4 regions of the Streptomyces sp. NPDC005808 genome follow, and region 1 is predicted to be linked to each of the others. Evidence: riboswitches for the same ligand, from Rfam matches in the RefSeq annotation. Region 1 holds a riboswitch; each other region holds the start of a gene.
What was found. Region 1 has a riboswitch for cobalamin ahead of ACFYPC_RS07835 (FecCD family ABC transporter permease). Riboswitches for the same ligand answer to the same signal wherever they lie in the genome.

Region 1 (5,455 bases):
CTCGTACGTCACCTTCTGGCCGCAGTTGGTGAGGGTGACGGTCGACGACGCCGGTTTCGACTCCGACGTCTTGACCTGGGCGCCGCATCCGGTGACGAGGGTGACGAGACACACGGCGACGGCTGCAACGGGCTTGCGCATACGGGGAGTTCCTTTATCGGGCCGAGGGGAGAAGGTCGAAGAGCAACTGCACGGCACCGGTCTCCGGATGTCGCACCGGATGGGCGCGGACCCCGAACACCTCGGCCAGCAACGCCGGTTGGAGCACGTCGTGCGGCGGGCCCGACGCGACGACACGCCCCCCGTCGATCACGTACAGCAGATCGCAGTGGGCGGCGGCGAGATTGAGGTCGTGCAGGGCGGCCAGCACGGTCAGGCCACTGGCCCGGACCAGCGACAGCACGTCCAACTGGTGCGCGATGTCAAGGTGGTTGGTCGGTTCGTCGAGCACCAGCACGCGCGGCTGCTGGGTGAGCGCCCGCGCGATCAGGACGCGCTGCTTCTCGCCACCCGAGAGCGCGAGGAAGCCGCGTTCGGCGAGATGCGCGACTCCGGTACGGGCCATGGCGTCGGCGCGGATCGCCCGGTCCTCCTTGGCGGTGCGCCCCTGATGCGGCAGCCGCCCCATCCCGACCACCTCGGCGACGGTGAAGTCGAACTCGGCCGACGACTCCTGCGGCAGCGCGGCGAGCAGCCGGGCGGCGGCCCGCGCGTCCATCGTGTGCACGTCGTCCCCGTCGAGCCGCACCACCCCGCCCGCCGGCCGCAAGGCCCGGTACACGCACCGCAACAGCGTCGACTTGCCGCTCCCGTTGGGCCCGACGAGCCCGACGAAGTCCCCACTGCCCACGCTCAGTCGAATGTCGTCCACGAGCCGGACCGCACCGGCGTCGACCGACACACCCTCCACATCGAGCCGCATCGGTCAGCGCCCTCCGAACGCGTAGCCGCCGCGCCGCATCAGCAGCAGGAAGGCGGGCACCCCGACCACGGCGGTGATCACGCCGACCGGCAGCTCGGACGGGGCGAGCAGCAGCCGGGACAGCACATCGGCCCACACCAGCAGCACGGCTCCGGCGAGCGGCGCCACCACCAGCACCCGGCGGTGATCGGCGCCGACGAGCATCCGTACGACATGCGGCACCATCAGCCCGACGAAGCCGATGGCTCCGCTCACGGCGACCACGCACCCGGTCACAGCGGCCGTGACGAGGAACAGCTCCCGGCGCAACCGTCCGGGCGGCACGCCGAGCGCGGCGGCGGTCTCGTCGCCCATGGCGAGGGCGTTGAGCGACTCGGCCCGCCGCAGCAGCCAGGCCCACCCCGCGAGCGCCACCGCGGCCGCGAGCGGCACCTTCTCCCAGGTCGCGCCGCCGAGGCTGCCAAGGAGCCACATCATCGCCGACCGGGCGGCCTCACCGCGGGCGGCGCCGAAGACCATGACGGTGGTGAGGGCCTCGAAGCCGTACGCGAGTGCCGTCCCGGTCAGCACCAGGCGCAGCGGTGTGAGCCCGAGCGGCGACCTGGCCACCGCGTAGACGAGCGCCATGGCGGCCAGTGCCGAGCCGAAGGCGGCGACGGACAGCGCCCACACCCCGAGCCCGGCGAACAGCCCGAGCAGGATGACGGCGTTGGCACCCACGGCCGCGCCGGAGGAGATCCCGAGCACGAACGGATCCGCGAGCGCATTGCGCACCATGGCCTGTACGGCGACGCCGACGGCCGCGAGCCCGGCGCCGACGACGGCGGAGAGCACCGCACGAGGCAGCCGGATCTCCCAGACGATGGTGTACGGGGCGACGTCACCGGGCTGGATATCGCCCCCGGTCACCCCGGCCCACAGAAACCGCAGTACCTGCCCCCACCCGATCCCCGAAGCGCCCAGTCCGACCCCGCAGAGCAGTGACAGACACAGCAACAGCGCCAGCCCGACGACCAGCGGCACGACGGGTGTTCGGCGCACGGGCGGCGGGTCCTAAGCCTCGGGCCGCCTCGTGAACACAAGCAGGGGATGGGCAGCACAGCCGAACCGTGCGGTCCCCTCTCGCAGTCCGCGGCGAGCGTCATCGGGTCACATGCCACCCCGCGGGTAATCGGGCTCACGCGACGGGCTCAGGCGGCCGGTCACGCTTACCGTTGCGGGTCAGCGCCGGACTCTCACCGGACTTCCCCCACGGGACGCGTCATGAGCGTAACAAACGGGCGAAGAGCCAAGGGCCGGTGCCGGTGCCGGACAGTCCTAGGCGCAGGACGGGCACAGGCCGCGGTAGGTGACCTCGACCTCGGAGACCGTGAAGCCGAACCGCTCCTCCGCCGGGAGGTCGGCCAGCGGGTTGCCGGCCGGGTGGACGTCGCGGATGGTGCCGCAGTTGGAACACACCAGGTGCTGGTGGGGATGGTGGGCGTTCGGGTCGTATCGCTTGGCGCGGCCGTCGGTGGAGACCTCCAGGACCTCGCCGAGGGAGACCAGCTCGCCCAGGGCGTTGTAGACCGTCGCGCGGGAGATCTCCGGCAGCCGCTGTGCCGCGCGGGCGTGCACCTCGTCGGCCGTGAGGTGTACGTGCTCGCCGTCGAGGACCTCCGCGACCACACGTCGCTGGGAGGTCATCCGCCAGCCACGTCCTCGCAGTCGCTCCAGCAGGTCACTCATATCGGTTCACCTATTCAGGTTCAGTGGATGCCCGGAGTTTACCGGTCGAGGTCCGGGTTCCGGTTGGATATGGGCTTGGCCCGCTTCTTGACTTGGACTCGGTCCATCGTAGGATCGGTTCCGGCGATAGCCAAGGGACAGGAAGACTCCAGTACGGCATGAGACAGAGACGTGACGGGACCACCTCGGCTTCGAGGCGATCCATCCCCTCCGGGATGCGCGGTCGCGCGAGCCATATCTCCCTCCCGGCCGTATGTGAGGCCCTCCGCAGGTCGGCGAGGCCGGTCACCCCGACTCCGCCGCCGCCCACCCCAGTCTTCGTACCCCCCGCCCGACCGTTCCACCGCCCGCAGCTCCTTGATCCCGTGACCCGGCAGGTCCGGAAGGATTCCCATGACTGAGAACCACGACGCAATTGTCACCGACGCGAAAACGGAGGGCGGCGGTGGCTGCCCGGTCGCGCACGACCGAGCCCCGCACCCGACCCAGGGCGGCGGAAACCGCCAGTGGTGGCCGGAGCGGCTCAACCTGAAGATCCTTGCCAAGAACCCCGCCGTCTCCAACCCCCTCGGCGAGGACTTCGACTACGCCGCCGCGTTCAAGACCCTCGACCTCGCCGCCGTGAAGGCGGACATCGCCGAGGTGCTGACGGACTCGCAGGAGTGGTGGCCGGCCGACTTCGGGCACTACGGCCCGTTCATGATCCGGATGGCCTGGCACAGCGCGGGCACCTACCGCATCAGCGACGGCCGCGGCGGCGCCGGCGCCGGCCAGCAGCGCTTCGCCCCCCTCAACAGCTGGCCGGACAACGGCAACCTCGACAAGGCCCGCCGGCTGCTGTGGCCGGTCAAGAAGAAGTACGGCCAGAGCATCTCCTGGGCCGACCTCATGATCCTCACCGGCAACGTCGCCCTGGAGTCGATGGGCTTCGAGACCTTCGGCTTCGCCGGCGGCCGCGCGGACGTCTGGGAGCCCGACGAGGACGTCTACTGGGGTCCCGAGACCACCTGGCTCGACGACCAGCGCTACACCGGCGACCGCGAGCTGGAGAACCCGCTCGGCGCCGTCCAGATGGGCCTCATCTACGTCAACCCCGAGGGCCCGAACGGAAACCCGGACCCGCTGGCCGCGGCCCGCGACATCCGTGAGACCTTCCGCCGGATGGCGATGAACGACGAGGAGACGGTCGCCCTGATCGCGGGCGGTCACACCTTCGGCAAGACCCACGGCGCGGGCCCGGCGGACGCCGTCGGCGCCGACCCCGAGGCCGCCCCGATCGAGGCGCAGGGCTTCGGCTGGAAGAGCACCTACGGCACCGGCAAGGGCGGCGACGCGATCACCAGTGGCCTGGAGGTCACCTGGACGCAGACGCCGACCCAGTGGAGCAACCACTTCTTCCAGAACCTGTTCGGCTACGAGTGGGAGCTGACGTCCAGCCCCGCCGGCGCCAACCAGTGGGTGGCGAAGGACGGAGCGGGCGCGGGCACCATCCCCGACGCGCACGACCCGTCGAAGACCAAGGCTCCGATGATGCTGACCACCGACCTCGCGCTGAAGGTCGACCCGGCGTACGAGGAGATCTCGCGGCGCTTCTACGAGAACCCCGACCAGTTCGCGGACGCCTTCGCCCGCGCGTGGTTCAAGCTGACCCACCGCGACCTGGGCCCGATCGTGCGCTACCTCGGCTCCGAGGTCCCCTCCGAGACGCTCCTGTGGCAGGACCCGCTGCCCGCGGTGACCCACGAGCTCGTCGACGCCGCGGACATCGCCGCCCTCAAGGCCCAGGTCCTCGCCTCGGGTCTGTCGGTCTCCCAGCTCGTCTCGACCACGTGGGCGGCGACCTCGTCCTTCCGTGGCAGCGACAAGCGCGGCGGCGCCAACGGCGCGCGCATCCGCCTCCAGCCGCAGATCGGCTGGGAGGTCAACGAGCCGGACCAGCTCGCGCAGGTGCTGCGCACCCTGGAGGGCATCCAGACGTCCTTCAACGCCGGCGGCAAGCAGATCTCGCTGGCCGACCTGATCGTCCTCGCGGGTGCCGCGGGCGTCGAGAAGGCCGCCAAGGACGCGGGCTTCGACATCGAGGTCCCCTTCACGCCGGGCCGCGTGGACGCCTCGCAGGAGCAGACGGACGTGGAGTCGTTCGCCGCGCTCGAGCCCACCGTCGACGGCTTCCGCAACTACCTCGGCAAGGGCAACCGCCTGCCCGCCGAGTACCTGCTGATCGACAAGGCGAACCTGCTGAACCTGAGCGCGCCCGAGCTGACGGTCCTCGTCGGCGGCCTGCGCGTCCTGGGTGCGAACCACGGGGACTCCAAGCACGGCGTCTTCACCACGACCCCGGGGATCCTGACCAACGACTTCTTCGTCAACCTGCTCGAACTGGGCACGACGTGGTCGGCGACGTCCGAGGACCAGAACACCTTCGAGGGCCGCGACGCCTCGGGCGAGGTCAAGTGGACCGGTACCCGCGCCGACCTGGTCTTCGGCTCCAACTCCGAGCTGCGCGCCGTCGCGGAGGTCTACGCCAGCGATGACGCGAAGGAGAAGTTCGTGAACGACTTCGTCGCCGCGTGGGTCAAGGTCTCGAACCTGGACCGGTTCGACCTGGTCTGATCCGGTCTGACCACTCGGATCCATCGGTGATCCGGCGGTAAGGAACGTCCAGGCCGGCCCGCAGGGGTCGGCCTGGACGTTCCTGTTTCCGGTGCCTGCGAGTCCTGGCCATCTGGCTTCGACGTGCCTGTGCGGTCCTTCACCAAACGGAGTCCAGGCGGCGGAGCCTGATGACTGATGAGCGCGTCGGCC
Region 2 (5,455 bases), 290 kb from region 1:
CGCCCGCCGGTTCCGCCGCGCGGGACGATCGCCCACAGCAGTCTCACCCCTCCTCACGTCAGCTCCTGCGGCGTCGTGCTTGCCAGATCGCCGCGCCGGCCAGGGCGGCGACGGCTGCTGCTCCGGCGAGCAGGCCTACTGACGGGCCGGAGCCGATTGCATCGGGCTGGGGGCGGGAGGCGGTGGAGACCGGCTCGCCGCAGCCCGTCCGGGGGTAGGCCGCTATGGCGCAGAGGAGGGCGTTGGTGTCGTAGCGGAGGGGTTCGGCGACCGAGGCCAGGGCTTCGGCGGAGGTCGCGTCGGAGGGGACGCGGGCGCAGGCCGTGCGCGGGGACGGTGGGGTCTCGCCGGACGGCGCGTCCGTGGACGTACCGAAGTCGATGACGAGGGCCACGCGCTTCTTGCCCTGCTGGGCGGGTGTCCTGGCGCAGATGGACGCGAAGCCGGTGGCGCCGCGGGGCTTCGTCGCGTGCTGGGAGTCCTCGCTCACCGCGAAGCGGAAACCCTGGACGTCGCCGTCGGACGGGCGGGCGGTCGACGGGCCCTGTGTCGCGTACGTCCACTGGCCGCCGGTCAGGTCCCAGAAGGACCAGTAGCGGTAGCCGACCGCGTGGGCCTGCCCCGCCGAACCGAGCCCCAGGACGAGCAGGAGCCCGGCCAGGACCAGGGGAGTCGTACGACGTCGGCTCACAGCCTCTGCCTCTTGTTGCGGCCGCTGATCAGGAAGCCGATACCGATACCGGCGACGAGACCGACGCCGACGATCCACCAGACGCCGAGGCCGCCGTCGTCACCATCCTGCGACTGCGACTGCGACTGCGACTGCGACTGCGACTGCGACTGCGACTGCGACTGCGGCTTGGCGGCACCGGAGTCGGACGCCGCCGCCTGCGCCGGCGGGCCCGTCGCGCCCAGCTCCTTGACGAGGTCCCGGCCGCCGAAGTCGCGCGGGTCGAACGCGTTCGCGTGCGCGGCGAGGATCAGCTGCGCGTACGCGGCCGGTCCGCTCTGCCCGGCCCACTGTGCGGCGTGCGCCTCCAACCAGCGCACCGTGTCCGCCGCGTCGTCGCGGTGGCCGGCGGTGGCCAGCGCCACGGCCGCGTCCGCGGTGTTGCCGTAGTCGGGCTGGTCCTCGGCTCCGGGCAGCGCCGACTTGAGGTACTTGTCCTTGGCGAGGGACTCCACGAGGTATGCGGCGCCGTTCTGCGCGGCACGCTCGGGGTCGGCGCCGTCGGCGTCGTCGGCGGCCTCGCAGGAGACGCCGTCGCTCGTCGGCTGCACCTCGGCGCCGGCGAAGCCCCTGCCGAGCGCTCCGGTCACGGCCGCCGCGGTGGCGTCCGCGTTCGCCACGAGCTTCCCCTTCTTGTCCGGCTGGTAGGCGAAGGCGCCGCCGCCGTCCGCGTCGCAGGGGATCGCCAGCTCCGCAAGGGCGTCGTACGGAGACTTCCCACCCTGGGAGGTCACGTCCGCGGGCTTCTCGCCCGTCGCGGCCAGCGCCCCGGCCACCACGGACGTGGAGTTCGCGTCGCTCGCCCCGCCTGCCACGTATCCCCACCCGCCGTCCTTGTTCTGTACGGACTTCAGCCATGCGACGGCCTTGCCCGCCGCGGAGTCGTGCCGGCCGAGGGCCGCGAGGGCCTGCACGGCGGCCGCGGTGCTGTTGGTGTCGACCATCGTCTTGGCGTCGCACTTCGCGGTGGCGTCGGCGCGGTACGGAGCGAAGGACCCGTCCGCGCACTGCTGCCCCGCCAGCCAGTCGACGGCCTTGGCCGCGGGCGTCACGCCCACCGTGTGCTGGGCGAGCAGCGCGAGCGACTGGCGCCAGACGCCGTCGTAGGTGGGGTCGGCGGAGCCGTACAGACCCGAGGGAAGTGCGGGGGAAGGAGAGGGGGAAGCGTCTGAAGCGGCGGCGGTAGCGGCAGCGGCGGCGGCGGCGGTCGGCGCGAAGGCGGTACCGGCCACGGCGATCGCGGCCAACAGCGCGGCCGGCCTCGTGACGTGAACCGCTGCGTGTACCGCTGCCTGAACCGCTCCGTGAACCGCTCCTTGTACCGCTGCGTGAACGGCTGCGCTGCGGCGAACGATCATGACTCTCCCCTGTGGGGGAGCCGGGCAGCACCGGGCACACTGGTATCCGGGCGGCTCCGGCCCCGTATGCCTCGACGGTGCCGGCCACCGGCGGACCGCCGATGGCGCGAGCCGGTCACGCTCCGGACGGGGCAATCCGGCTCACCACCTGTTCAAGCAGTTCAAGCAGTTCAAGCAGTTCAGGCTGTTCAAGTGGCTCACGGTTGCGGGTCAGCGCCGGATTTGCACCGGCTTCCCCCCGTACGGGCGTGATGACGACTGGTTCACTCTACCGGCCCATTGGCCGGCCGCTGAGGGCCGCCTGTGAGCCCCCGGTAGGTTCGGCCCATGAGGACAACGGGGAGACTGCTCGGCTCGGGGCGTTCGGCGGACGTCTACGAGTTGGACGAGGCGTGGGTACTGCGCCGGATCCGCGGGGGACGGGGAGACGCCACCGCCGAAGCCTCGGTGATGGCACACGTACGAGGCCACGGCTTTCCGGCGCCGGCCGTGCGGTTGGCGACCCGCAGCGACCTGGTGATGGAGCGGCTGTCCGGGCCGACCATGCTGGAGGCGTTCGTCGCGGGGGAGTTCGGCCCCCAGGAGGCCGGTGTCACGCTCGCCCGGCTGCTCCGCGCCCTGCACGCCGTGCCCGCCAGACTCTCCGCCGACCCCGCCATCCGCGTCCTGCACCTGGACCTGCACCCCGACAACGTGATGCTCACCTCCGAAGGCCCCAAGGTCATCGACTGGGCCAACGCCGAGGAGGGCCTGCCCGGACTCGACTGGGGTATGTCCGCCGTGATCCTCGCCCAGGCCGCCGTCGCCGGCGGAGCGCACGCTCAGGTGGCCCGCGAGACGCTGGCCGCGATGCTCGGCGACGGCCCACCCGGCGTGACCGAGGCCGGCCTCCGGGAGGCGAGGCAGCGACGGGCGGTCAATCCGACGATGAGTGAGACCGAGGTCCAGATCCTGGGCGAGGCCGAGGAACTGGTCCGTACGCTGCTGCCGCCCTCTTCGGGATCCGCTCGTCCTTGACGCTCATCCTTGAGCCTCAGAGCGCGCCTTGACGCTCACCCTTGAACCTCAGAGCGCGCCTTGGCGCTCACCTTGAACCTCAGAGCGCGCATGCCGGGATCGTCGCTGCGGTGGGCTGCAACAGGACCAGAGCCAGGTCGTCGGTGGGGGCGGTGCCGGTGTGGGCGGTCAGGCGGGTGTAGAGGGTGTTGAGGGCCTCGTCGGGGAGGGGGTCGCGCAGGGCCAGTGCCGCTTCGCCGAGAAGGGGGAAAGGGTTGCCTTCCGTGTCGCGGGCCTCGGTCAGGCCGTCGGTGTAGAGCAGCAGGCGGTCGCCGGGCTGGAGGCGTACGCGGTACTGGCGCGGTTCCGGGCGCAGCCCCAACGGCGGTGTGGGGACGACGGGTTCGAGGAACTCGACCCGGTGGCCGGCGCGCAGGGGCGGCGGATGGCCGCAGTTGACGATCCGCACCTCGCCGGGCGCGAACTCGGCGAACACGGCGGTGACGAAGTCCTCGGGGGCCAGCTCCGGGGCGAGCCGCGTGTCGAGGGCACCGGCCAGAACGGTCAAGGTGGGTGCGGTGTAGGCGAGTTCACGGAAGGCCGCGATCGTGTCGGCGGTCAGCCGGACGGCGTCGAGGCCGTGGCCGCGTACGTCACCGATGAGGACACGCAGCCCGTACGGCGTCACCGCGACGTCGTACAGATCGCCGCCGACGGTCGATTCGCGGGCGGCGCTGTGGTAGCGGGTACAGACCTGAGTGCCGTCCAGAGTGCGGGAGATGGGCCGCAGAATCGCCTCCTGGGTGATCCGGGCCACCTCGCGGGCCTCGGCCAGTGTCATGGCGAGGCGCTCGCGCTGCCGGGCCGCGTACACGGTGAGCGCGCAGCCGAGCAGCAGCCCGGTCCACCGCAGGCCGAACTCGAAGCCCGGCACCGCGCCGTCGCCGATGCCCATCGCCAGGCCCAGCGCAGCCGACCAGCAGCAGACCACCACGGTGTGCCGCACCCCGAGCCTGACGCACGCCAGCAGCGGTCCGATCAGCAACAGCGTGGTGAGCGGCGGTACCCGGGAGACGAGCAGGTCCGGCAGGGCGATCAGCAGACAGGCGGCCAGCGGGGTGAGCAGCTGACGGCGGGTCCGCCACTCCGCCCTGAGCGGCACCGGCACCGGCACCGGCACCGGCGCCGGCCTTGGTCGCCGAGGGCGTTTTCCGACGCCGGGCGGGGGCGTCAACAATCGCGCGGGTCTCTCGATGTGCTGGGCCGGCGGCCGTCGCGTCAGCCTCTCGGCGCCCCCGGGCCGCCTCTCGATGCCCCCACCGCCTCCGCCTGTGGCGGCCATCCGTTCCCCAGCTCCCTCTCGTCCGTCCATCACTCACCCGACAATCACCGAATATCGGCCTTCCCACCGCCACCAACGGGGAGTTGATCGCATCTTGTCGAAAGGTCTCCGGAAGTGATGGAGTTCCGTCGTGTTTCTGTCCGAGTTGTCGGACATCGGTAACGGGTGGGTGTGATCGGGTCAGACTGGTCGATGTGTCCGACGAGACGAACATCGGTGTGTCCGACGAGACGAGACGGCATGAGCCATGAGCGCGAGCCCGGCGAGTAATGAGCCCGAGAAGGGCGAGAGCAAGAGCGGCGACCGGGCCGCCTGGGCCGGGCGGCACGGCGGTTTCGATGCCGGTAGTCCTGGCGGTCCCGATGCCGGGCGGCTCGGCGGTCCCGACGCCGGGCGGCACGGCGGTTCCGATCCCGGGCAGACCGGCGAAGCGCAGACCGGGCGTCCCGGCGCATCGCAGCTCGGGCGTCCCGGCCATCCCCATCGTCCCGGAAATCTGCCGCCGGAGACACGGAGCTTTGTCGGGCGGACCGAGGAACTCGCCTGGCTGGACGAGGAGTTGAACCCGGGGATCGGTGTCGGCCGGCTGGTGAGCCTTGTCGGTGTCGGCGGGGTCGGCAAGACGCGGCTCGCGTCGCGGGCCGCTGCCCGGGTGCGAGACGCGTACCCCGACGGCGTCTGGCTGGCAGAGCTCTCCGCGCTGCACACCGCGGGGCTGGTGGGCCTGGCCGTCGTGGAGGCGCTGCGGCTCGCGGACCAGTCGACGGGCCCGGTTGTCGAGGTAGTGGCCGAATGGGCCAAGGGCAAGCGGCTGTTGCTGATCCTCGACTCCTGCGAACACGTCCTCGCGGACTGCGTGGCGCTCGCCGAGACCCTGCTGCCCGGCCTGCCGGGGCTGCGCATCCTCGTCACCAGCCGGGAGCAGCTCGGCCTGCCGGGTGAACGGGTGCTCCAGGTGGATCCGCTGCCGGTCGCCGACGAGGCGGTGGCTCTGTTCGCCGAACGCGCGGCCGCCACCGGATTCACCCT
Region 3 (5,455 bases), on a different contig from region 1:
CAATGGCTCGACCGTCGTCACCAAGGTGCTGCTCCCCGCGATCGCCGCGCCCGTGGTGGCCGGGCTCGCCGCCATGCTGGCCACCCGGCTGACCTACCGGATCGGCAACCGCGCCGACGAGAAGGCGACCGCCAAGGGCTACCGCGCCGGCCAGATCGCCTCGGCAGGCCTGGTCTCGCTGGCCCACGGCACGAACGACGCGCAGAAGACGATGGGCATCATCACCCTCGCGCTGGTCACCGGCGGTGTGATCGCGCCCGACTCGAACCCGCCGACCTGGGTCATCGTCTCGGCCGGTATGGCCATCGCGCTCGGCACCTACCTGGGCGGCTGGCGCATCATCCGCACCATGGGCAGGGGCCTCACCGACCTCGCGCCGCCGCAGGGCTTCGCCGCCCAGACCAGTGCGGCCACGGTCATCCTGGCCTCCTCCCACCTGGGCTTCTCGCTCTCCACCACACAGTCCTGCTCCGGCGCCGTGATGGGCTCGGGCCTCGGCCGCAAGGGCGGTGTCGTCCGCTGGTCGACCGCGAGCCGCATGTTCATCGCCTGGGGCCTCACGCTCCCGGCGGCGGGCCTGGTCGGCGCGGGCGCCGAGTTCCTCACCCAGCAGGGCACCTGGGGCATCGTCCTGACGGGTGCGCTCCTGGTGGCCGGGTCCGCTGTCATCTGGAACCTGTCACGCCGTCGGCCGGTGACCATCGACAACGTCAACGAGATCGCCGCCGAGCCCTCGGGCGGGGGGGGGGGGGGGGGGGGGGCGCGCCCCCCCCCCCCCCCCCCCCCCCCCCCCCCCCGCGGGCGGCCCGCTCGCCGGCGGCCTGGCAAGCGATCTGAAGGCCACCATCCCGTCCCCGGACGCGGAGCCCACCGCTCCGGCCACGGTGTAAGGAACGAACAGCATGCACATCGACTGGGCAGCCCTCGGCTCCGTCTTCGGAGTCAGTCTCGTGACCACCGTGGCCCTCGTGGGCCTCTTCACCCTGGGCATCGTCGGCCTCTCCAGGCGCGAGTCGGCCTCAGCTCAGGGCGGCTCCGCCGCTCTCGCGGTCACCGGCGCGTACGCCTGCTTCGCCGCCTGCGCGGCGGCGGTGGCGTACGGGATCTATCTGATCGTGGCCTGAGGAGCATTTCAGGACCGCACTGATACCGCACAAGCGAGGCATCACCTCGGGTAGGGCGCGGGACGTGTCAACGTCCCGCGCCCTACCCGTATGTGGGCCTTCGCACACTCTCCCCCCGCAGGTCAACAGCAAGTTGACGGGTCTTCCAACGCCATGGTGGACTGCCGGAGCCAAGTACGACGGCACGAGAGGAAGCCGGTGCAAATCCGGCGCGGTCCCGCCACTGTCACCGGGGAATGAAGCCCCCGGAAGCCAGGAACTCTCACCGTCGGTCTCTTCGAACCAGGGCGTGGACACCCTGAGTGAGGACATATCGCCATGCGCGGCTGCCCAAGTGCCCTGCGAACGACAGTTGTGCCTGACCTGACGGTCGGCTGAACCGGTGCGTGCCGATCGCGTCTTCGCGTACGGCGCCGCCGCCGGCCTCCTCGGTGACCTGCTGCTCGGCGATCCCCGCCGCGGACATCCGGTCGCCGCGTTCGGGCGGGCCGCGGGAGCCGTGGAGCGGGTGCTGTGGCGGGACCACCGCGGGTGGGGCGCGCTGCACACGGCCGTGTGCGTGGGCGGTGCCACCGGGCTCGCGGCGCTCGCGAGTCATTGCGTACGTGGATCCCGTACCGCCTCCATCGCGCTGACCGCCGCCGCCACTTGGGCCGTCGTCGGGGGAACCTCCCTCGGCCGGGAGGCCCGGGCGATCGGGAGCGCGCTCGAAGCCGGTGATGTCGAAGTGGCCCGGGAGCGGCTGCCGCATCTGTGCGGGCGGGATCCGCAGGCGCTCGACGCGGACGGGATCGCGCGGGCCGTCGTCGAGTCCGTCGCCGAGAACACCTCCGATGCCGTGGTGGGCGCTCTTGTGTGGGGGGCTGTGGGCGGTGTGCCCGGTCTGGTCGGGTTCCGCGCCGTGAACACGCTCGACGCGATGGTCGGGCACAGGTCCCCCAGGTACCGGCGCTACGGCTGGGCGTCCGCGCGGCTCGACGATGTCGCGGGCTGGCCGGGGGCGCGGCTGACCGCCGCCCTCGCCACCGCTGCCGGGGACGATCCGCGGGGCGCCCTGCGGGCCTGGCGGGTGGACGCCTGCAAGCATCCGAGCCCGAACGCCGGGCCCGTGGAGGCCTCTTTCGCGGGGGCGCTCGGTGTACGGCTCGGCGGGACCCTCGCGTACGGCGGGAGAGTCGAGCACCGGCCCGTACTCAACGGCGGGGGGCGTGCCGTGGTGGTCGGTGACATCGAGCGGGCCGTACGGCTCTCTCGGCGCGTGAGCTGGCTCGCGCTCGGTGCGTGCGTCGCCGGGCGGCTCCTCACGAAGGGGCGTGCCTGGTGAGCGGCGGGCTGCTGGTCGCCGGGACCACCTCCGACGCGGGCAAGAGCGTCGTGACCGCCGGGATCTGCCGGTGGCTGGTGCGGCAGGGCGTCAAGGTCGCGCCGTTCAAGGCGCAGAACATGTCGCTGAACTCGTTCGTGACGCGGGAGGGCGCCGAGATCGGGCGGGCCCAGGCGATGCAGGCGCAGGCCGCCCGTGTGGAGCCGACCGCGCTCATGAACCCCGTGCTCCTCAAGCCGGGCAGCGACCGGAGCAGTCAGGTCGTGCTCATGGGGAAGCCCGTGGGCGAGATGAGCGCTCGCGGCTACCACGGTGGACGGCAGGAAGCACTCCTGGGGACCGTACTGGAGTGCCTCGCCGAGTTGCGGGGCACGTATGACGCGGTGATCTGCGAGGGGGCGGGGAGTCCCGCCGAGATCAATCTGCGGCGGACGGACATCGTGAACATGGGGATCGCGCGGAATGCGCGACTGCCCGTGCTTGTCGTGGGCGACATCGATCGTGGGGGTGTCTTCGCGTCCTTCTTCGGGACCGTCGCGCTGCTGTCGCGCGAGGACCAGGAACTCGTCGCCGGGTTTCTGGTGAACAAGTTCCGCGGGGATGTCTCCCTGTTGGAACCGGGGCTCGACATGCTCCACGGGCTCACCGGGCGGCCCAGTTACGGCGTGCTGCCCTTCCGGCACGGCCTCGGGATCGACGAGGAGGACGGAATGGCGGTCTCGCTGAGGGGCGCCGTCCGGGAGTCCGCGGTCGCCGCGCCCGTCGGCGAGGACATCCTGCGGGTCGCCGTCTGCGCCGTCCCCCTGATGTCCAACTTCACGGACGTGGACGCGCTGGCCGCCGAACCGGGTGTCGTCGTGCGCTTCGTGGACCGGGCCGAGGAACTGGCCGACGCGGACCTGGTCGTCGTACCCGGGACCCGGGGGACGGTGAAGGCACTGGAGTGGCTGCGGGAGCGCGGGCTCGCGGACGCGATCGCGCGACGGGCCGCCGAGGGGCGGCCGGTGCTCGGTATCTGCGGCGGTTTCCAGCTCCTCGGCGAGCACATCGAGGACGAGGTCGAGTCGCGGGCAGGTCATGTCGACGGGCTCGGGCTGCTTCCCGTGCGGGTGCGGTTCGCGCGGGAGAAGACGCTCACGCGGCCCGTCGGAGAGGCCCTCGGGGAACACGTCGAGGGGTACGAGATCCATCACGGCGTCGCCCAGGTCACCGGCGGGGACGCCTTCTTGGACGGCTGCCGGGTCGGCGAGGTCTGGGGTACGCACTGGCACGGCTCGCTGGAGTCGGACGGGTTCCGGCGCGCCTTCCTGCGCGAGGTGGCGGCCGCCGCGGGGCGTCGCTTCGTACCGGCCGCCGGCACGTCGTTCGCGGCACTGCGCGAGGAGCAGCTGGATCTGCTCGGCGATCTGATCGAGGAACACGCGGATACGGACGCGCTGTGGCGGCTCATCGAGTCGGGCGCGCCGTCAGGACTGCCTTTCATTCCACCGGGAGCGCCCGCATGAGCACAGTGTTGTTGTTGTCGACCGCCGACACGGATCTGCTGGCGGCCCGGGCCTCCGGCACCGCGTACCGGATCGGCAATCCCACCAGGGTGGATGTCGCCGCTGAACTCCCCGAGCTGGTCCGGGGCGCGGATGTCGCCGTCGTACGGCTGCTTGGCGGGAAGCGGGCCTGGGAGGACGGGCTCGCTTTCCTCAAGTCGTCCGGCATTCCGACCGTGCTGCTGGGCGGGGAGGCCGTCCCCGACGCCGAGTTGATGGCCGAGTCGTCCGTGCCGGCCGGTGTGGTCGCCGAGGCGCTGCGCTATCTCGTGGAGGGCGGCCCGGACAACCTGACCGAGCTGGCCCGCTTCCTCTCCGACACCGTGCTGCTCACCGGCGAGGGCTTCGAAGAGCCGCGGAAGACGGCCGAGTTCGGCGTCCACGGTGAGCGGGTGTTCGTCGAGGGCCGTCCGACGATCGGCGTGCTTTTCTACCGGGCGCACGAGCTGTCCGGCAACACCGCCTTCGTCGACACGCTGTGCGACGCGATCGAGGCGCGGGACGCCAACGCCCTTCCCGTGTACTGCGGTTCGCTTCGTGACGCCGACGCGGGGCTCTACGAGATCCTCGCCAAGGCCGACACACTGGTCGCCACCGTACTCGCAGCCGGCGGCACCCACGCCTCGCAGGCGTCCGCGGGCGGTGACGAGGAAGCGTGGGACATCGGGGCGCTCGCCGACCTCGACATCCCTGTCCTGCAAGGGCTCTGCCTCACCTCCTCACATGCCGCGTGGGAGGCGTCGGACGCCGCCCTCTCCCCCATGGACGCGGCGATGCAGGTCGCGATCCCGGAGTTCGACGGGCGGCTCATCACCGTGCCGTTCTCCTTCAAGGAGCAGGGCCCCGACGACGTCCCGGTGTACGTCGCCAACCCCGAGCGGGCCGCGCGCGTGGCCGGAATCGCTGTGCGCCATGCCCGGCTGAAGCACAAGCCGAACAAGGACAAGAAGCTCGCGCTCGTCTTCACCGCCTACCCGACCAAGCACTCCCGGGTCGGCAACGCGGTAGGTCTCGACACGCCCGCTTCGGCGGTGCGAGTGCTCGACGCGCTGAAGGGCGCCGGGTACGCGCTGACCGAATACCCGGACAACGGCGACGAGTTGATCCACCGCCTGATCGCGGCGGGCGGCCACGACGTCGAGTGGCTGACCGAGGAGCAGCTCGCCTCGGCCCCCGCACGCGTGCCGCTGGCCGACTACCGGGCCTGGTTCGACAAGCTCGACCCCGAGTTGCGCAACGGGATGGTCGAGGCGTGGGGCGAGCCGCCGGGCAACCTGTACATCGACGGCGACGACATCGTGCTGGCCTCCCTCCAGTTCGGGAACGTCGTCGTGATGATCCAGCCGCCGCGCGGCTTCGGCGAGAACCCGATCGCGATCTACCACGACCCGGACATGCCGCCCTCGCACCACTACATGGCGGCATACAGGTGGCTGGAGAATTCATTCGGCGCCGACGCGATC
Region 4 (5,455 bases), on a different contig from region 1:
ACGAGAACGGGTTCTCCGAGCCGTACACCGGAGCGAAGCCCAGGCGCTGCAGGCGCTGGTCGGCCACGCACTCCAGGTACTGGCGCATCGAGTCGGTGTTCATGCCCGGCAGACCCTCACCGCACAGATCGCGCCCGAACTGCAGCTCGGCCTCGACGGCCTCCCGCAGCATGTCGGTCACCTGCTGCTGGAGCTGGTCGTCGAAGAGCTCCGGCTCCTCCTTGCGGACGGTGTCGACGACCTCGAACGCGAAGGACATGTGCATCGTCTCGTCGCGGAACACCCAGTTGGTGCCGGTCGCCAGGCCGTGCAGCAGACCCCGGCTGCGGAACCAGTAGACATACGCGAAGGCACCGTAGAAGAAGAGCCCCTCGATGCACGCGGCGAAGCAGATGAGGTTGAGCAGGAAGCGGCGGCGGTCGGCCTGGGTCTCCAGGCGGTCCAGCTTCTCGACCTCGTTGATCCACTTGAAGCAGAACTCGGCCTTCTCGCGGATGGAGGGGATGTTCTCCACCGCGTCGAAGGCAGCCGCACGGTCGTCCGGATCGGGCAGGTAGGTGTCAAGGAGCGTCAGGTAGAACTGGACGTGCACCGCCTCCTCGAAGAGCTGGCGGCTCAAGTACAGCCGCGCCTCGGGGGAGTTGATGTGCTTGTAGAGGGTCAGCACCAGGTTGTTCGCCACGATCGAGTCGCCTGTCGCGAAGAACGCGACCAGCCGGCCGATCATGTGCTGCTCGCCCTCCGACAGCTTCGCGAGATCGGCGACGTCCGAGTGGAGGTCGACCTCCTCGACACTCCAGGTGTTCTTGATGGCGTCCCGGTAGCGCTCGTAGAAGTCGGGATAGCGCATGGGGCGGAGGGTGAGTTCGAAGCCCGGGTCGAGAAGGTTCTTCTGGGTGGTGCTCACTGGCAGGCCTCGCAGGAATCGGGGTTTTCGAGGGAGCAGGCGACGGCGTCCTCGTCGGGGGTCGCCTGCACGGGGATGGTCTTTTCGGGCTGTGCCTGGGCCTGTGCCGCGCGGGCGATGCGGGTCGCCGGGCGGGAGCGCAGGTAGTACGTCGTCTTCAGGCCCGACTTCCAGGCGTACGCGTACATCGAGGAGAGCTTGCCGATGGTCGGTGTCTCCAGGAAGAGGTTCAGGGACTGCGCCTGGTCGAGGAACGGGGTGCGGGCGGCGGCCATGTCGATCAGGCCGCGCTGCGGGATCTCCCACGCCGTGCGGTACAGGTCGCGGACGTCCTGCGGGACCCAGGTGAAGCCCTGCACCGAGCCATTGGACTCGCGCAGCGCCTCCCTCGTCTGCGCGTCCCACACGCCGAGCTTCTTCAACTCGGCGACCAGGTAGGAGTTCACCTGGAGGAACTCGCCGGACAGCGTCTCGCGCTTGAACAGGTTCGACACCTGCGGCTCGATGCACTCGTAGACGCCCGCGATCGAGGCGATGGTGGCGGTGGGCGCGATGGCGAGGAGCAGCGAGTTGCGCATGCCCGTCGTGGCGATGCGTTCCCGCAGGGCACTCCAGCGCTCCGGCCAGTTCAGCTCGGTGTCGTAGTGGTCGGGGTGCAGGACGCCGCGGGCGGTGCGGGTCTTCTCCCAGGCGGGGAGCGGCCCGTTGCGCTCGGCGAGGTCCGCGGACGCCTCGTACGCGGCGAGCATGACGCGCTCGGCGATACGGGTGGAGAGTGCCTTGGCCTCCGGCGAGTCGAAGGGGACGCGCAGCTTGAAGAAGACGTCCTGGAGGCCCATCGCGCCGAGGCCGACCGGGCGCCACCTGGCGTTGGAGCGGCCCGCCTGCTCGGTCGGGTAGAAGTTGATGTCGACGACCCGGTCGAGGAAGGTGACCGCGGTGCGGACGGTCTCGTCGAGACGCTCCCAGTCGATGTCGCCGGCCGTCGTGTCGACGAACGCGCCGAGGTTCACCGAGCCCAGGTTGCAGACCGCCGTCTCCCCGTCGTCCGTGACCTCAAGGATCTCGGTGCACAGGTTCGAGGAGTGGACGGTGTGGCCCGGCTCCGCCGTCTGGTTGGCGGTGCGGTTGGCGGCGTCCTTGAAGGTCATCCAGCCGTTGCCGGTCTGCGCGAGGGTGCGCATCATGCGGCCGTAGAGGTCGCGGGCGGGAATCGTTTTCCTTGCGAGGCCCTGGGCTTCCGCCTCGCGGTACGCCGCGTCGAACTCGTCGCCCCACAGGTCGACCAGTTCGGGCACGTCGGACGGGGAGAAGAGCGACCAGAGGGCGTCCTCGTTCACGCGGCGCATGAACTCGTCCGGGATCCAGTGCGCGAGGTTCAGGTTGTGCGTACGGCGGGCTTCCTCACCGGTGTTGTCGCGCAGCTCCAGGAACTCCTCGATGTCGGAGTGCCAGGTCTCCAGGTAGACCGCGGCCGCGCCCTTGCGCCGGCCGCCCTGGTTCACCGCGGCGACCGAGGCGTCGAGGGTCTTCAGGAACGGGACGATGCCGTTGGAGTGCCCGTTCGTGCCGCGGATCAGTGAACCGCGGGCGCGGATACGGGAGTACGACAGGCCGATGCCGCCCGCGTGCTTCGAGAGGCGCGCGACCTGGTGGTAGCGGTCGTAGATGGAGTCCAGCTCGTCCAGCGGGGAGTCGAGGAGGTAGCAGGACGACATCTGGGGGTGGCGCGTACCGGAGTTGAAGAGGGTGGGGGAGGAGGGGAGGTAGTCGAGGCGGCTCATGAGCCGGTAGAGCGCCTCGACTTCGGTGAGGGCGCGCGTTGTGTCGTCTTCCGCCAGACCGGACGCCACGCGGAGCATGAAGTGCTGGGGCGTCTCGATGACCCTGCGGGTGATGGGGTGGCGGAGGAGGTAGCGGCTGTGCAGCGTGCGCAGGCCGAAGTAGCCGAAGCGGTCGTCGGCTTCGGTGTCGATGAGTGCGTTCAGGCGCGCGGTGTGCAGGCGTACGAAGTCCGCGGTGCGGTCCGCGACGAGGCCCTCGCGGTGGCCGACGGTGACCGAGTCTGAGAAGGTCCGCACGCCCTGCGAGGCGGCTTCCGCCGCGATGCTGATCGTCAGCAGCCGGGCGGCCAGCTTCGAGTAGACGGGGTCCTCGGAGATCAGGCCCGCCGCGGCCTCGGTGGCCAGCTCGCGCAGCTCCGCGGTGATTTCGGAGGCCCCTCGTGCGGACCGGCCGCGCAGTGCGGCGGCGGCGACTCGGCCGGGGTCGGCGTCGGGGAGGTCGGCGGTGAGGTCCGTCAGGGTCCGCAGCAGTGCGGCACCGGGGCCGTCCGTCTCCACCGGGGCCTGCTGCGTAATCGCTGAGGCCGGGTCGACTGGCGCGATGGTCACGTGGGGCTCTCCCTCGCTGGGCACGGGGCCTTGGGGAGGGTGGCGGGGCACACGAGCGCACGCTCTTGGGCAGCGATGCGCCGCGTCCACCGGCCCATTCCGCGAGGCCCGGACGTCATGTCACCCGGGCCGGCCGGCCGGGGCGCACTGTCGGCAGGTCCTCGGACTGGACTCGCACGCGAACGAACGCGCATAAGTACACCGTTGCGGGACAGTTCCGGATTCGCACCGGATTCCCCTGCGGCGACAGCGAGCATGAGCATACATCTTGTGCCGGGGCGCTGTGGTACCCCCACATGTTGTGTGTCGTGTCGGCTTCGGGCCGTCGTGGGTCGGGGCCGTACCGGAGCATCCGTCCTCGGTCAGGCGCGGAATCGGTTGCCCAAGAGGGGAGCGGCGTTGACGCGCCAGCCGCTGCGGGCGGACGTTCCGGCACGTCCCCTTCTGCCGGTGGGCACCAACTAGCCCGTCCGGCGTTTGAGGACGAGCGCGTTCGGCGCGATGCGGGGGTCTGGGGGCGTAGCCCCCAGGAACAAGGGACGGGTAGGGGCGGAGGGGGCGAAAAGAATCCCCCCAGCCCCCACCCGGTGGTCAGTGCGTTGATCCCGCCGTGGCCGGCGGGAGTTCCACCTGTACGCCCTTGTCGCCGGCGTCTGCCGTGTAGTCCTCGGGGCTCGTCTCGTCGATGCCGTCGGGGGCGTTGAAGGCGCGGAGGGCGAAGGTGAGGACCACGGTCACCAGGACGTTCAGGACGAACGCCGTCAGGCCGATGTAGCCGATCTCGCCGATGCCGGGGATCTCCTTGGAGCTGCCGCCGAAGTGCTTCTGGGTGGGCGAGGCCACGCCGTACGCCGCGAGGGTGCCGTAGAGCATGCCGACGGCCCAGCCCGCCAGAAGGGCCCAGCGGTGGAACCAGCGGGTGAAGAGGCCGCCGACCAGGGCCGGGAAGGTCTGCAGGATCCAGATGCCGCCCAGCAGCTGGAAGTTGATGGCGACCGTCTTGTCCATGGTGAGGACGAAGGCGAGGGCGCCGACCTTCACGAGGAGGGAGACCAGCTTGGAGACCTTGGTCTCCTGGGCGGGAGTGGCGTCCGGCTTGATGAAGTCCTTGTAGATGTTGCGGGTGAAGAGGTTCGCCGCCGCGATCGACATGATGGCGGCGGGGACCAGGGCGCCGATGCCGATCGCCGCGAAGGCCACGCCCGCGAACCAGTCCGGGAACATGTTCTCGAAGAGCTGGGGGATGGCGAGTTGGGCATTGTCCACCTGCACTCCGGCCGCGATCGCCATGAAACCGAGCAGGGCCAGCAGGCCCAGCATGAGGGAGTACAAGGGGAGGATCGTGGTGTTGCGGCGGATCACCTCGCGGCTGCGGGAGGAGAGCGTCGCCGTGATCGAGTGCGGGTACATGAACAGGGCCAGTGCCGAGCCGAGGGCGAGGGTGGCGTACGTCCACTGGCCCGCTTCGGCCGGGACGGTCCCGCCCGCGCCCGCTGCGGTGTACTTGTCGTTCGCCGCCTTGAAGATCTCGTCGAAACCGCCCAGCTTGATCGGGATGTAGATGATGGCCACCGCGATCACGATGTAGATCAGGGTGTCCTTCACGAACGCGATCATGGCGGGGGCGCGGAGGCCCGAGGAGTAGGTGTACGCGGCCAGTACGCCGAAGGCGATCAGAAGGGGCAGGTCCTTGACGAACCAGTTGGTGTTCTCGCCGCCTCCTACGCCCATGACGTCCAGGACCGCCTGGATGCCGACCAGTTGGAGTGCGATGTACGGCATCGTGGCGAGAATGCCCGTGATTGCTACGGCGAGGGACAGGCCCTTCGAGCCGAAGCGGCCTCGTACGAAGTCCGAGGTCGTCACGTAGCCGTGCTTGTGCGAGACCGACCAGAGGCGGGGCAGGAACGTGAAGATCAGCGGGTAGACGAGGATCGTGTACGGCACTGCGAAGAAGCCGGCCGCGCCCGCCGCGTAGATCGCGGCCGGTACGGCCACGAAGGTGTACGCCGTGTAGAGGTCGCCGCCCAGCAGGAACCAGGTGACCCAGGTGCCGAACGACCGGCCGCCCAGGCCCCATTCGTCGAGGCTCTGCCCGTCGGCCGCCCTGCGCCAGCGTGCGGCCAGGAAGCCCATGACCGTGACGGCCAGGAAG

Region 2: linked by a shared signal. The riboswitch ahead of ACFYPC_RS09300 (prenyltransferase/squalene oxidase repeat-containing protein) and the one ahead of ACFYPC_RS07835 (FecCD family ABC transporter permease) in region 1 are both predicted to bind cobalamin.
Region 3: linked by a shared signal. The riboswitch ahead of ACFYPC_RS17315 (cobalamin biosynthesis protein) and the one ahead of ACFYPC_RS07835 (FecCD family ABC transporter permease) in region 1 are both predicted to bind cobalamin.
Region 4: linked by a shared signal. The riboswitch ahead of ACFYPC_RS02540 (ribonucleoside-diphosphate reductase subunit alpha) and the one ahead of ACFYPC_RS07835 (FecCD family ABC transporter permease) in region 1 are both predicted to bind cobalamin.

The regions. Positions count from the first base shown of each region.
Region 1 covers NZ_JBIAIK010000003.1:189,108-194,562, forward strand. The annotation lists gene ACFYPC_RS07825 (ABC transporter substrate-binding protein) at 1-141, opposite strand, end outside; gene ACFYPC_RS07830 (ABC transporter ATP-binding protein) at 155-922, opposite strand; gene ACFYPC_RS07835 (FecCD family ABC transporter permease) at 926-1,963, opposite strand; cobalamin riboswitch at 2,067-2,219, opposite strand; gene ACFYPC_RS07840 (Fur family transcriptional regulator) at 2,240-2,650, opposite strand; gene katG (catalase/peroxidase HPI) at 3,044-5,263, shown strand.
Region 2 covers NZ_JBIAIK010000003.1:477,537-482,991, forward strand. The annotation lists gene ACFYPC_RS09290 (CbiQ family ECF transporter T component) at 1-36, opposite strand, end outside; gene ACFYPC_RS09295 (SCO2322 family protein) at 59-691, opposite strand; gene ACFYPC_RS09300 (prenyltransferase/squalene oxidase repeat-containing protein) at 688-1,977, opposite strand; cobalamin riboswitch at 2,199-2,354, opposite strand; gene ACFYPC_RS09305 (phosphotransferase) at 2,416-3,105, shown strand; gene ACFYPC_RS09310 (PP2C family protein-serine/threonine phosphatase) at 3,185-4,264, opposite strand; gene ACFYPC_RS09315 (ATP-binding protein) at 4,674-5,455, shown strand, end outside.
Region 3 covers NZ_JBIAIK010000007.1:62,832-68,286, forward strand. The annotation lists partial or broken gene ACFYPC_RS17305 (anion permease) at 1-778, shown strand, start outside; gene ACFYPC_RS17310 (hypothetical protein) at 903-1,124, shown strand; cobalamin riboswitch at 1,264-1,407, shown strand; gene ACFYPC_RS17315 (cobalamin biosynthesis protein) at 1,507-2,448, shown strand; gene ACFYPC_RS17320 (cobyric acid synthase) at 2,445-3,953, shown strand; gene cobN (cobaltochelatase subunit CobN) at 3,950-5,455, shown strand, end outside.
Region 4 covers NZ_JBIAIK010000001.1:562,885-568,339, forward strand. The annotation lists gene ACFYPC_RS02535 (ribonucleotide-diphosphate reductase subunit beta) at 1-850, opposite strand, end outside; gene ACFYPC_RS02540 (ribonucleoside-diphosphate reductase subunit alpha) at 904-3,300, opposite strand; cobalamin riboswitch at 3,435-3,593, opposite strand; gene mctP (monocarboxylate uptake permease MctP) at 3,892-5,455, opposite strand, start outside.